DNA from 2 places in the Bradyrhizobium sp. SPXBL-02 genome. Region 1 is predicted to be linked to the other one. Evidence: predicted binding sites of a transcription regulator. Region 1 holds the regulator's gene; the other holds the start of a gene.
What was found. The regulator LexA, encoded in region 1, represses DNA repair genes until DNA is damaged. The targets are predictions, from matches to a motif close to TGTTCNNNNTGTGTTCNG.

Region 1 (7,460 bases):
CGGCTATGCCGTGCGCGCGTCCGACGCGGCCATCGAGTCCAGGCTGACCGTCGTCGGTGAGGTCGCGGCGGGTCGGCCGTTCGCGGGAAGGGTCGGCCCCGGCGAAGCCGTGCGGATCTTCACCGGCGGCGTCGTTCCCGACGGCGCCGATGCCGTCGTGATCCAGGAGGACACAATTGCCGACGGCAAGCATGTCACGATCAAGGAAGCCGCAATTTGTGGCCGGCACATCCGCCCTGCGGGCGTCGACTTCCGCGAAGGCGACGTGCTGCTGCGCAAGGGAATCCGTCTCACCGAGCGCGATCTCGCCCTCGCCGCCGGAATGAATCATCCTTATCTCGGCGTTATCCGCCGCCCGAGGGTCGCGATTCTCGCCACCGGCGACGAGCTGGTCATGCCGGGCACCGCGCCTGGTCCCGGTCAGATCGTCTATTCCAATGGCTATGCCCTGCACGCCCTTGCCCGCAGCGAGGGCGCCGAGACCATCGACCTCGGAATTGCCGCCGATACGCTGGAGTCCACGTCCGCCGGCATCCGCCGCGCGCGCGAGAGCGGTGCCGACATCCTGGTCACGACCGGCGGTGCGTCGGTCGGCGACCACGATCTGGTCCAGCAGGCGCTCAAGGGCGAAGGCATCGAGATGGCGTTCTGGAAGATCGCGATCCGGCCCGGCAAGCCGATGATGCATGGTCGCCTCGGCGCGATGCGCGTGATCGGCCTGCCCGGCAATCCCGTGTCGTCATACGTGTGCGCCTTCCTGTTCATGGTGCCCTTGATTCGGGCCCTGTCGGGCGGTTCAGTGATTCATCATCAGCGCGAGCGCGCCGTGCTGGGCCGCGACCTCGGCGCCAACGATCAGCGCGAGGATTATCTGCGTGCGCGGCTGGAGGTGCGCGACGACGGCACGCGCGTCGCCCTTCCCGTCAGCCATCAGGACTCCTCCCTGCTTGCGAATCTCTCTGCGGCACAGGTACTTCTCGTGCGCGCACCGTTCGCGCCGAAGGCCGAGGCCGGCACACCTTGCGAGGTGCTGCGGCTGCCCGTCTGAGCTGCTGAGCCACACGCATTCCGCGAGTTCAGCCGCGTTCACCATAAATTAAGCAGTTGCGGAACACATATCGAACATATAGTGTCCGTTCATGATTTGTTTCGAGGATGTAGCGGCTTATTGCCGACTTCATCGTCTCGGAATCGAACGACATCAACCGGGGGACTTTGGTCGAGATGTTGACGCGCAAACAATACGAGCTTCTGCGGTTCATCAGCGAACGTCTGAAGGAAAGCGGCGTGCCGCCGTCCTTCGACGAGATGAAGGATGCGCTCGACCTGCGCTCGAAGTCAGGCATTCATCGCCTGATCACTGCGCTTGAGGAGCGCGGCTTCATTCGCCGCCTGCCCAACCGCGCCCGTGCCATCGAGGTGATCAAGCTGCCCGAGCTCCAGGCCGCAGCCGGCAATCGCCGCGGCTTCACCCCGAGCGTCATCGAGGGCAATCTCGGCAAGGTGCGCGCGAGCTCCAGCCCGCCCGCGGATGAGGGCGAGCGCCCCGTCGCGGTGCCCGTGATGGGCCGCATCGCGGCCGGCACGCCGATCGAGGCGCTGCAGACCCGCAGCCACACCATCAGCGTCCCGCCGGACATGCTCGGCTCCGGCGAGCACTACGCGCTCGAGGTGCGCGGCGATTCGATGGTCGAGGCCGGCATCCTCGACGGCGACATGGCGCTGATCCAGCGCAACGAGACCGCCAATACCGGCGACATTGTGGTGGCGCTGATCGACGACGAGGAGGCCACGCTCAAGCGCTTCCGCCGCCGCGGCGCCTCGATCGCGCTCGAGCCCGCCAATGCCGCCTACGAGGTCCGCATTCTTCCGCCGAACCGCGTGAAGATCCAGGGCAAGCTGATCGGGCTTTACCGGAAGTACTGATACCGGAAGTAAGCGCTACGCGCGCTTCGATCGTCGATCCAAGATTGGAGCGGATACTTGTCCGCTCCGGCTGGATGGTCTTTCTGGTTCTGCGCTGACTGTTCGGCGCCTCTTCCCGCGCGACACTCGCCCATGCGGACACGCGGCCATTTCGCTCCGCCGGTAGAGTTGTGCCGACAGCGCCGATAGTGCGGGCCAAATGCAAGGACGCGAGGTTTGTTCCTATCGAATCCGGGAAAGATAATGTGATCGCGTGCTGCGGATGCGAGCCGCAGATTTGCCCATAACCGAGCAGAGCGTTGGAGGCTTCCACTCTGATAGAGGCCTGCGCCTCGAAAGAGACGCGGGTCGCTATCCCAGTATGAGGAGCACCCGATGTGTGACTATAGCCTGCATGCCGTCGCGACGCGCCCCGCCGAAGTTGGCGAGACGATCGTCACGACAACCTTCCGCGGCACCTCGACGCGCGGCTTCGCCTCCGAAGCCGATCTCTCCGTCGCGGTCTGTCTGCTGCCGGGAACGGAGCTCGCTTTCGCCGATAACGTCCGCTACGACAACCGCTGGATCTGGACGCGCACCGTCAACTCCCGCGTCGGCAAGTTCGGCAAGATCGACCCGCACATTCCCGATCGCCATCATGACGCGATCGAATTTCCGGACGGCAAGTACGTGCTGGTGACGCAGCTCGTCGAAGGCCAGCGCGCGACCGTGCTGCAATTGCCGGTGACGCAGCAAGCCATCGAGCGCGAGCACAAGCCGCAGATCGTCGCCGACACGCGGCCCACGATCACGCGCCTGCCGATCGGCTGACGCGGTCGGCCCCGACCGAAAAGTCGAGGGCCAAATTCAAATGCCATCGCCGGCCGCGGCCGGCGAGATGGTATGGTTTGCGTCCTGCGGGATCCCGTCGGACCGGTTTTTCCCCGCATTGATCTTCAATCGTCGGCCTGCAAGTCGGCCTCCGATGGCGTTGCGTCCCGGTTGCGAGGCACGGCCGTCTTCGGCACGAGGCTGCCGTCGAAATCCCCCTCGCCGGCGCCGGCCGGCAGCCAAGGACGGCTTGCCCCTCTCGCCCTCACCGCCTGCACCGAAAAACCCTCTGCGCTTCGCGTCAGAGCCAGCGCGCCCTGACTGGCAAGACGCGCCCGATCGACCACCATCGCCGCGCAATCGGGCGGCGCGGGCCGCGCCGTCACCACCAACGCGGCGCGGCTGCAATCATCGGCCAGCGCGTCGATGCGCGTCGCCAACGCGATCAGCCGTCCGTCCGCGAGCGGCGCCACGCAACCGGACTCGTCACATGACACGCTGCTCGCCAACGAGGCGTTGCCGGCATCACGCGGATCGGCATCTGCGGCCAGCCACTCCTTCAGCAGGAAGCTGTCCTTGCTGGCGCGGATCACTTGCAAGCGCTCATCCCCGCCCCGGACCGCGACGCTCGCGCCATCCCCGGCAATCAGGACATCAGGCTGGCGCACCGACAGCCCCCAGAGGATCGCCGCCAGCAGCACCAGGGCGCCGGACCAGCGCAAGGGCGTGCGCAACAGGCCCATCACGATGAGCCCGAGGCTCGCCGCGATCAGCGGCGCGATCCCGAACGCCGGAATGCGGCCGACGGCGCCCGGCAGGGCCGCCACCCAGCGCGCGACCAGGACCATCCACTCGATGCCGATCCCCATCAACCACCAGAACACGCCGTCGAGCCCGAAAGGCGCTGCGAGCAGTCCCAACAGCCCGGCCGGCATCACCAGCGCCGAGACCACCGGCATGGCGCCGAGATTGGCGAGCACGCCGTATGGCGTCACGCGATGGAAGTGGAAGGCGGCGTAGGGCGTGGTCGCGAGCCCCGCGATCAGCGAGGCCAGGAACAGCATCGCGATCTCGCGGCCGCCCCACAGCGCGATCCGCGCCGTCGCGGAATGATCGGGTGAGGCGAGCAGGTTCGGCATGCCGATCTGCACCAGCGCCACCAGCCCGAGCGTTGCCGCAAATGACATCTGGAAGCTCGGATGCACCAGCGCCTCGGGCGCGACCGCGAGCACGATCAGCGCCGCCACCGCCAGCGTGCGGAAGGTGATGGCGCGGCGGTCGACCATGACGGCGATCAGCACCACCGCCGTCATGAAAAACGATCGTTGCGTCGCGACCTCCGCGCCCGACAGCAGCAGGTAGAACGCCGCCGCGACCAGCGCGGCGGCCGCCGACCATTTCTTGATGGCAAAGCCGGCCGCCAGCCCCGGGATCAAGGCCAGCAGCGCGCGCACCGCGAAGAAGACGACGCCGGCGACGACCGCCATGTGGTAGCCGGAGATCGACAGCGCATGGCCGAGCCCCGAGACGAACATGGCATCGTTGACCGGCGCGGTAATCGCATCGCGCCGCCCCGTGAGCAGCGCCGTTGCGATCGCCCGGTTGTCGCCTTCGAGCGTTGCGCGGATGCGCGCATCGATCGCATCGCGCAGGCCCTGCATGAAGGCGGCGTAGCGCAGCCGCAGGCCGCCGGCATCCGGCGGCCTGGACGCCGTGATCGCGCCCATCACGAAGCCGGAGGCACCGATGCTCTGGAAGAACATGTCGCGCGAGAAATCATAGCTGCCGGGCCGCACCGGCGAGATCGGCGGCAGCAGCCGCGCCTTCAATTGCACGAAGCTGCCGACTTCGGGCGCCGTGCCCTTGCGCACCGAGAGGCGGACGCGCTCGAGCTTGACGTCGCCGCGCTGCGCCTCCATCGCGCTGACGCGCAGCACGAAGCGATCGGTACGCTCGCGAATGTCGCGCGCTTCCACGAAGCCCGACAGCGACACCGAATAAAGCGGCTTGGCGAGCACGGGATGGGCGACGCGCGCCGTCTTCCAGGTCGCCATGGCAAATCCGGCGGCGACCGCCGCGATCATGATGGCAGGAGCAAACAGCCGGCTCCGCCGGAGCAACACCGCGCCGAGCATCAGCGCGATGGCCGTCGCGGCAACCACCCACAGCACCGGCTCATGATCGGCGGCGAAATAAAGCGCGATGCCGCCGCCAAAGGCGACGGGCACCCACGGCAACAGCCGGCCTGGCCCGGCCTCGGCGCGCGCCCACTGGCGCAGCATTTCGACGATGGCCGGCCAGATGCCAAACCCCGCCGGCGCAAAGCCGCCGGCCGGGGCGGCGCGGCCGACCGGCCACGTCCCGGCAACTCCCTGGGAGCGTCCTGGCCGCCCCGGCTCCGCCATTCCCTGCACCTTGCGATACGCGACGGGTGCGGAGGCTACCGGACCGTGCGGCTGCGCGAATAGCGGTACAGATCGGGAACGGGCGACGGAGCGCCCTACTTTTCCTCTTCCATCGTCACGGCGACGTCCGCCTTGGCGGACAGCCGCACCTTGTTGCCTTCAACATCGGCAACGAGGCCCTTGTCGATGAAATGATGGTGGCCCTTGTGGCTGCCCTCGCCGCTGTCCTTCCTGGTCAGCTTGATGCGGTTGCCCTCTACCCTGTCGACGGTGCCGACATGGACACCGTCGGCGCCGATGACTTCCATATGCTCTGCGATGTTCTGCATGGCGGGATCCTTGGTTGGATCGCAGCCAACGCGGCAGGCGCGCGTTCGTTTCAATCGTATTCCGGGGCGCGACGAAGTCGCGAGCTATGATGCGCAATTGCGCATCATAGCTCGCGCCAAGTGGCGCGCCCCGGAATGACGACACTGATGGAACGACCGCTAAATCAGCGGCGCCTGCGACGAGGCGTGGTGATTGACGATCTTCCAGTCGCCTTCCTCGCGGATGATGACCCAGCTCATCTTGACGACGAGATCGTCCCGCTCGCCGGCGAGATCGAACGTGATGATCGCGGCCATGTTGATCAGGTCAGGGCCGGCCTGCGCGGCGTACACGTCGGAGAAGGTCGCGCTCGGCCTGCGCCAGCGCGGCAGGCCGTTGAAATAATCGGCAACGCCGTCCCTGCCCCGATAGAGTTTTGGGTTCGAGCCGAAGAAGAACGCGTTCCTCGCATAGAGCGAGGACAGCGCGGCCGCATCGAGCGTCGCGAAGCCGGCGCACCATTTCGCGATGATGGCGGAAACGATGGCGTCGGCTTCGCTGCTCATGCCCTCGCCTCAGCCCTTCGCGACTTCCTTGGCGAACGTATCGCGCAAGCCGATCGTACGCGAGAACACCGGCTTGCCCGGCGTCGAGTCCTTGTCGCGGACGAAATAGCCCTGGCGCTCGAACTGCATCGGCTCGGTCGAATTGCTCTCGGCAACTGACGCCTCGACCCGCGCATCGGCGAGGATCTCGAGCGAGTTCGGGTTGAGATCGGCCGCGAAATTCGAGGCGTCCGGACTCGGATTGGCGAACAGCTGGTTGTAGATGCGGATCTCCGCCGGCTTGGACGTCGCCGCCGGCAGCCAGTGCATGGTCGCCTTGACCTTGCGGCCGTCGGGCGCGTTGCCGCCCTTGGTCGCGGGATCATAGGTGCAGCGCAGCTCCACCACCTCGCCCTGGTCGTTCTTGATCACGCCGGTGCACTTGACGAAATAGGCGTAACGCAGCCGCACCTCGTTGCCCGGCGACAGGCGGAAGAACTTCTTCGGCGGGTTCTCCATGAAATCGTCCTGCTCGATATAGAGCTCGCGGCCGAACGTGATCTTCCGCGTGCCGGCGCTAGGGTCGTCCGGATGATTGATCGCCTCGAGCTCCTCGGTCTGTCCTTCCGGATAATTCTCGATCACGACCTTGAGCGGCCTCAAGACTGCCATGCGCCGCTGCGCCGTGCGGTTCAGCTCCTCGCGGATGCAGAACTCCAGCATGCCGACATCGACGACGCTGTTTGCCTTGGCGACGCCGATGCGCTTGACGAATTCGCGCAATGCGGCCGGCGGCACGCCGCGGCGGCGCATGCCCGCCATGGTCGGCATGCGCGGATCGTCCCAGCCGGCGACATGACCCTCGCGGACGAGCTGCGTCAGCACGCGCTTGGACAGCAGCGTGTAGGTCAGGTTGAGGCGCGCAAACTCGTACTGGTGCGGCTTGGACGGCACCGGCAGCTTCTCGATGAACCAGTCGTAGAGCGGCCGGTGGTCCTCGAACTCCAGCGTGCAGATCGAATGCGTGATGCCTTCAATCGCGTCCGACTGGCCGTGGGCATAGTCGTAGCTCGGATAAATGCACCATGCGTTGCCGGTGCGCGGATGGTGCGCATGCAGGATGCGGTACAGCACGGGGTCGCGCAGGTTGATGTTGCCCGCGGCCATGTCGATCTTGGCCCGCAGCACACGCGCGCCGTTGGGGAATTCGCCGGCCTTCATGCGGCGGAACAGGTCGAGATTCTCCTCCACCGAGCGGTCGCGGAACGGCGAGTTCTTGCCGGGCTCGGTCAGCGTGCCGCGCGAGAGGCGGATCTCCTCCTGGGTCTGGTCATCGACATAAGCGAGGCCGTCGCGGATCAGCTGCTCCGCCCATTCATACAGGCGGTCGAAATAGTCCGAGGCGAAAAACAGGTTCTTGCCCCAGTCGAAGCCGAGCCAGCGCACGTCGGCCTGGATGGAATCG
Region 2 (7,460 bases), 130 kb from region 1:
GGAACCGTTCTCCCAAGCGCCGCCGCCGACGATACCGAGGTAGAAGCCGGTCCAGTTGTAGACCGAGGCCACAGCCACCGGAGCCTTGGTGTAGGGGCGGGCTGCCAGATCAGCAGCCGAAGCGGGGGCCGCAAGAGCGAACACACAGGCCGAAGCCAACAAAACCTTTTTCATTTTCAACTTAATCCCAGTCCCAGTTTCTGTTGTTGCCTTCCGTCGCGGAAGGGCATCGGACTCAACGGCCCAACTGACGCCGTCTTTACACCACCAAAGCCGCAAGTTGTGTCTCCGAAAAGCCACAACAGTCGAAAAGGTGATGGTTGCTGACTCATTTACGTCCAGGCATCGTGCCGCAAAAAAGCAAAAAAGAAGGGCCGGCGCAGCGGGCCGGCCCTTGCATTCACTCACAAAATCAGAGGGATATCAGTACCTCGCGATCAGCGGGCCGCCGAAGCGATAATTCAACCGGACCAGGCCGATATCGACATCCTGGCTGATGCGATCGCTCCCGAACACGGCGCCCGCAGGCGTCGTGAAACCGATTGTGCGGTCGCCGAGGAAGATGTGGTTGTACTCGACGCCGAGCGTCCAGTTCGGAGCAAATCCGAATTCCAGGCCGGCGCCAACGGTGCCGCCCCAGCGGGTCTCGCGAGCCGACGCCAGCAGCGTGCCGGCGCCCGGCGTGCCGGCCGCGGCATAAACGTCGTACTTGTCCCCGACCACGGCGCCGCCGCCCTTGACGTAGAACAAGACGTTGTTCCAGGCGTAACCGACCTGGCCGGTGATCAGGCCGAAAGCATCGATGCGCGAGCGGTTGCGGTCACCGGTGACCAAAGCGCTTCCAGGGAAGACCGTGCTGACGTTGTCGCCCGAGAAGTCAGCCCAGTTACCCTGGCCTTCGACGCCGAACACCCAACTGGCCGACTGCCAGCGATAGCCGATCTGGCCACCGACCGTGCCACCGGTCGCGTTGTGGCATCCTTCACCGACGAAGGTACCGGGAACGCCGGTGACGACGCCGGTGGTGTCGAGGAAGTCCCAGCACTTGTGGCTCGTGCCGCCGCCGCCGTTGATGCCGATGTAGAAGCCGCTCCAGTCGTAAATCGCAGCGACCGCCGGAGCGGGAGCCTTGGTGTAGGGCCGCGCGGCAAGATCTGCCGCGCCTGCCGGAGCCGACAGCCCCAATGCCAGTACACTGATTGCGCCAAATAGAACCTTATTCATTGCAGTCTCCCCAGTTACGTCCGCTTCACGAAAGTCCCCGAAGCGGCTGATCAGGCGCGACGCCCATATGAACCAATTCCGAGGCAAAGGTAGCCTAAGGAAAGGGCAGAGTCCGTCTCCGGAATGCCACACTCGCGGCTCAACTGAGGTGGAACAACTTGATGAATGTTAAGCGGTTTTCGTCGTTCACGGGAACCCAAAAAAGTTCCATCGGAGTGCTGCTCTTTTCGTTGGCGGCCGGCCGAATGTTTGCTCTACCGCTATAAAGAACAAATCTGGAACAGATCTGAGCGCGATGCTATATGTGGGGATAACCCTGGGGGTGGCAGGCTGAGCGGTGCCCGCAAGCGTATAGGGTCGCCTCGACGGGCGCAGAGAAACGCGGGCAGCGGGATTGGCCCCTTTTGAAATTCAGTGGCATTCGGAGTGGAGAGCGGCGATGGCGGGAAGCGTCAACAAGGTCATTCTGGTTGGAAATCTCGGCAAGGATCCTGAAATCCGCCGCACCCAGGACGGGCGGCCGATCGCGAATTTGAGCATCGCGACGTCGGAGACCTGGCGCGACAAGAACACCGGCGAGCGCAAGGAGAAGACCGAGTGGCATCGCGTCGTGATCTTCTCTGAGCCGCTTTGCAAGGTCGTCGAACAGTATCTGAAGAAGGGCGCGAAGGTTTACATCGAGGGTGCGCTGCAGACCCGCAAATGGACCGACCAGAGCGGCGTCGAGAAGTACTCGACGGAGGTCGTGCTCCAGGGCTTCAACTCGACGCTGACGATGCTGGACGGCCGCGGTGGCGGCGGCGGAGGCGGCAGCTTCGCCGACGAGCCGGGCGGCGATTTCGGCTCCTCCGGACCCGTGAGCAGCGCGCCGCGCCGTCCGGTTGCCGCTGGCGGCGGTCGCAACAGCGACATGGACGACGACATCCCGTTCTGAGCGGGCGGACCGCTCGGCCCGGTGAGGCGGCGATTTCGATCGCGCTTCCCGCATCGGGTCAGCAAACCTTACTAATTGGCTGGGCGGGCTCGGATTTTCCGGGCCCGCTTCATGTTTGGGGTGAGGTCCGTTGCGCAGCGGAAAGCTGGCTGACGGGGCGCCGCTTCCCTGGTGTTCAGGCCGGCGTTGCGGGTGGTTCTGGAGGGTCGATTCCGTGGCCGTCCAGGGCGCGGCTCTGAGGCCGTAAGTTATTGGAAAAATAAGCGGAAAAAGCGCTTTCCGAGCGGCTGCCAGGGTGGTTATCCGACCCCGGATGCGCTATATGATTCCCAGACAAAACCTCACCGGATTCCCCCTTGGCTGACGACGACAACAAGCCCGGCGACCAGCCGGCGCACCCCTCGGACATTCGCCCCGTTTCCATCTACGAGGAGATGAAGAAGTCCTACCTCGATTACGCCATGAGCGTGATCGTGGCGCGTGCGCTGCCCGATGCGCGCGACGGGTTGAAGCCGGTGCACCGCCGCATCCTGTTCGCGATGAACAATCGCGGCGACACCCCGGACAAGAAGCACAAGAAGTCCGCCGGTGCCGTCGGCGAGGTCATGGGTAAGTACCACCCCCATGGCGACCAGGCGATCTACGACGCCTTGGTGCGCATGGCGCAGGACTTCTCGATGCGCGCGCCCTTGATCGACGGCCAGGGCAATTTCGGCTCGGTCGACGGCGATCCGCCGGCGGCCATGCGCTACACCGAGTCGCGCCTGACCAAGATCGCGCTGAAGCTGCTCGAGGACATCGACGACGACACCGTCGACTTCCAGGACAATTACGACGGCTCCGAAAGAGAGCCGGTGGTTCTGCCGGCGCGGTTCCCGAACCTGCTCGTCAACGGCGCCGGCGGCATCGCGGTCGGCATGGCCACCAACATCCCGCCGCACAATCTCGGCGAGGTGATCGATGCCTGTGTCGCGCTGATCGACAATCCGGCGCTGACGATCGACGAGCTCAACGCCATCATCCCGGGCCCGGATTTCCCGACCGGCGGCATCATCCTCGGACGCCAGGGCATCCGCAGCGCCTATCATCTCGGCCGCGGCTCCATCGTGATGCGCGGCAAGGTCACCTTCGAGACGATCCGGAAAGAGCGCGAGGCGATCGTCATCACCGAGATCCCGTATCAGGTGAACAAGGCGACGATGGTCGAGCGCATCGCCGAGCTCTACAAGGAAAAGAAGATCGAGGGCATCTCCGACCTGCGCGACGAGTCCGACCGCGACGGCTACCGCGTCGTCGTCGAGCTCAAGCGCGATGCCGTGCCCGACGTCGTGCTGAACCAGCTCTACAAGTTCACGCCGCTGCAGACGAGCTTCGGCGTCAACGCCGTCGCGCTCGATAGCGGCCGTCCGCAGACCATGAACCTGAAGGACATGCTGACGATCTTCGTCGGCTTCCGCGAGCAGGTCGTCACCCGCCGGACGAAATACAAGCTGCGCAAGGCGCGCGAGCGCGCGCACGAGCAGGTCGGCCTGGCCATCGCGGTCGCCAACATCGACGAGATCATCAAGGTGATCCGGCACTCGCCGACGCCGGCTGCGGCGCGCGAGACCCTGATGACGCGCGACTGGGCCGCGCGCGACGTCGAGGACATCATCACGCTGATCGACGATCCCCGTCACCGCATCAACGAAGACGGGACGATCCGCCTCTCGCTGGAGCAGGCGAGGGCGATCCTCGAGCTGCGCCTGGCGCGCCTCACGGCGCTCGGCCGCGACGAGATCGGCGAGGAGCTGTCCAAGCTCGCCGGCGAGATCAGCGATTATCTCGACATCCTGCGCTCGCGCGCGCGCATCCTCGACATCATCAAGACCGAGCTTGCCGAGGTGAAGGCGGAGTTCGCAACGCCGCGCCGCACCGTGATCATGGAGCAGGAGGGCGAGGTCGAGGACGAGGATCTGATCCAGCGCGAGGACATGGTCGTCACGGTCTCGCATGCCGGCTACGTCAAGCGCGTGCCGCTGTCGGCCTACCGGGCCCAGCGCCGCGGCGGCAAGGGCCGCTCCGGCATGCAGACCCGCGACGAGGACTTCGTCAGCCGGCTCTTTGTCGCCTCGACGCATACTCCGGTGCTGTTCTTCTCCTCGCGCGGCCAGGTCTACAAGGAAAAAGTCTGGCGGCTGCCGATGGCCGCGCCGAACGCGCGCGGCAAGGCCATGATCAACATCCTGCCGCTGGAGCAGGGCGAGCGCATCACCACCATCATGCCGCTGCCCGAGGATGAATCGACCTGGGGCCAGCTCGACGTGATGTTCGCGACCACGGGCGGCAACGTCCGGCGCAACAAGCTGTCCGACTTCGTCGACGTGCGCCGCTCCGGCATCATCGCGATGAAGCTCGACGACAACGAGGCGATCGTCGACGTGCAGATCTGCACCGAGCGCGACGACGTGCTGCTGACCGCGGCCGGCGGCCAGTGCATCCGCTTCCCCGTCACCGACGTGCGCGTGTTCACCGGGCGCACCTCGATGGGCGTGCGCGGCATCGCGCTCGGCGAAGGCGACAAGGTGATTTCGCTGGCGATCCTGCGCCACGTCGACACCACCTCGGACGAGCGCTCGGCCTATTTGAAGATGCGCCGCGCGGTCGCGGGCGAAGCCGCCGCGGACGAGGCGCCGGCCGATGCCGAGGCCGAGGAGACCTCGGGCAGCTTCCAGCTCCCGCAGGAGCGCTATGTCGAGATGTCGGCGCAGGAGCAGGTCGTGCTGACCGTCTCCGTCAACGGCTACGGCAAGCGGACCTCGTCCTACGAGTACCGCACCACCGGCCGCGGCGGCAAAGGTATCGTCGCCATGAGCGTCAACAACCGCAACGGCAATCTCGTCGCCTCGTTTCCGGTGGAGGAGGCGGATCAGATCATGCTGGTCACCGACAAGGGCCAGCTGATCCGCTGCCCGGTCGAAGGCATCCGCATCGCCGGCCGCTCGACCCAAGGCGTGATCGTGTTCGACACTGCCGAGGACGAGCACGTCGTCTCGGTCGAGCACATCACGGAAGAGGCCGAGAGCGGCAACGGCGAGAACGGCAACGGGGCGTGATGCCCTGTTCTATGCAGCGCTCGCGAGCTCCTTGGTAAGATCGGCAAGCGCCTCGTGCTTGCCGATCTGTGCCATCCAGCACCATAGCTCCAGCGTGCAGTACATGCGGTAGAGATCGGGCGTCTCCTGCCAGTCAGGGCGCTCGATCTTGCCATAGCCCGCGAGCAATCCTTCTCGCTTCGGCGCGTCCTTCGCTGTGAAATAATAGATCGCCTTCGCGATATCCATCAGCGGATCACCGGACGTCGCATTCTCGAAATCGACGATGCCGGACAGGTGCGGATCGCCCTGCGACGTCACCAGGATATTTCCGGCGTGGAAGTCGTAATGGCACAGGCGAGGGACAACTGCCGCCTTCAACAGATGCTGGCGAGCCACAACGCTATCCCGGAGCCGCTCGGCAAGTGCGGGATCACCGCCCCGCACGCAGAACTCTTTCAGCTTCCTTTCGAGTTGCGCGGACATGTAGGCATGATTGCTCGGATATGCCGTCCACACCCCGTCGGGGCCGATATAGCCAAAACTGTCGAGGGCAATGTCATTGATCCTGCGGAGCGCCGCGCCCATCTCGGCGTAGATTTCGAACAGCTGTGCGTCTGTCAGCACCGCCTCTCGCCGGCCGAGCACCGTGCCGTCAAGCTTGGTCATCAGGACGTAGTTGAGGTCGATCACCGATCGCGTGTTGTCGGCGAACAGTACGCTGGGAACGGTTATGTCAAGGTCACGGAAAAGCCCAAGAACGTAGACTTCCTTTGCCATCTTCCACTGCAGCGATGCAGGGTAGGCCTTGAGGATGCAGGCTGGCGAATCCGCCAGCGCGACCTCAAGGACAGTACCGATCTCGCCGCCATGCAGTTCGGTGACGTCCAGCACCGACGCGTTCGGAGACATCCGACGGACGATTGACTGCACCTGATCGACCGAGATCGTCAGCCGAGGCTTCAGCTGCAGAGGCGGCTCGTTGAACATTTCGCACCTGTCTCATGCAGCCTGGCGAGCTTCCCTAAATCTCCAGCTCCGTCCCGAACTCCACCACCTGCTTGGTCGGCACGCCGAAGAACGCGGCCGAGCGTTCGGCGTTGCGCTGCAGGAAGGCGAACACGCCTTCGCGCCAGACCCACATGCCCGGGACGTCCTCGCGCGGGATGATGGTTTCGCGGCCGACGTAATAGGTGATCTCGGAGAGGTCGATGCCGGGCAGCTTGCCCTGCTGGCAAACGAGCTTCAGGCCTTCGTAGATCGTCGGGTTCTGCATGAAGCCGTAGTGCAGGATCGCGCGGGTGATGCCGGGAATGATCTCGATCACCTCGGCGCGTTCGTCGTCGGGAATGTGCGGGGATTCCTCGATCAGCACGGTGACCAGCAGCACGCGCTCGTGCAGCACGCGGTTGTGCTTGACGAACTGGGTGAGCGCGAGCGGCACGCCGCGCGGCGCCGAGGCCAGGAACACGGCGGTCCCGGGCAGCCTCGCATGGCACCTGTTGACCGCGGTCTCGATCAGATCCTCCTCGGGCTGGCGCAGCTGGCCGCGCGCGGCTTCGACCAGCCTCACGCCGGCGCGCCAGGTCAGCATCAGGAAGGCGACGAGGCCGGCGAGCAGCAATGGAAACCAGCCGCCCTCGAACAGCTTGATCGAATTGGCCGAGAAGAAGATCAGGTCGATGACGAAGAATGCCCCGTTCACGCCGGCCACCAGCCAGGGCGAATAGCCCCACTGGATCGCCACCAGCGCGGCGAGCAGCGTCGTGATGGCCATCAGCAGCGACACGGCGATGCCATAGGCGCCGGCGAGCGCGTCCGAGGTGCCGAAGCTCAGCACCGCCCCGAGGGTTGCCGCAGCGAGCAGCCAGTTCACCAGCGGCACGTAGATCTGGCCAATCGCGTCGCTGGTGGTGTGGCGGATCTGCATGCGCGGCAGGAAGCCGAGCTGGATCGACTGCTGGGTCAGCGAGAACACGCCGGAGATGATCGCCTGCGAGGCGATCACGGTCGCGACCGCCGAGAAGGCGACCAGCGGATAGTGCAGGGCGTCCGGGCAAAGCTGGAAGAACGGATTCTCGATCATGGTGGGATCGGTGATCAAGAGCGCGGCCTGGCCGAAATAGTTCAGCACCAGCGCGGGCAGGCAGATCGCGAACCAGGCGAGCCGGATCGGCAAGCGGCCGAAATGGCCCATGTCGGCATACATGGCCTCGCCCCCGGTCACC

Region 2: the regulator LexA is predicted to act here: its motif matches at 1,490-1,507, upstream of ACNJYD_RS18640 (single-stranded DNA-binding protein).

Annotation. Positions count from the first base shown of each region.
Region 1 is NZ_CP182474.1:3,884,241-3,891,700, reverse strand. Features, by position in the region: gene ACNJYD_RS18055 (molybdopterin molybdotransferase MoeA) at 1-1,048, shown strand, start outside; gene lexA (transcriptional repressor LexA) at 1,225-1,926, shown strand; gene ACNJYD_RS18045 (hypothetical protein) at 2,302-2,736, shown strand; gene ACNJYD_RS18040 (ComEC/Rec2 family competence protein) at 2,862-5,141, opposite strand; gene ACNJYD_RS18035 (DUF2171 domain-containing protein) at 5,237-5,470, opposite strand; gene ACNJYD_RS18030 (YybH family protein) at 5,630-6,016, opposite strand; gene ACNJYD_RS18025 (glutamine--tRNA ligase/YqeY domain fusion protein) at 6,026-7,460, opposite strand, start outside.
Region 2 is NZ_CP182474.1:4,009,783-4,017,242, forward strand. Features, by position in the region: gene ACNJYD_RS18630 (outer membrane protein) at 1-174, opposite strand, end outside; gene ACNJYD_RS18635 (outer membrane protein) at 424-1,224, opposite strand; gene ACNJYD_RS18640 (single-stranded DNA-binding protein) at 1,664-2,158, shown strand; gene gyrA (DNA gyrase subunit A) at 2,515-5,253, shown strand; gene ACNJYD_RS18650 (phosphotransferase family protein) at 5,263-6,222, opposite strand; gene ACNJYD_RS18655 (potassium transporter Kup) at 6,257-7,460, opposite strand, start outside.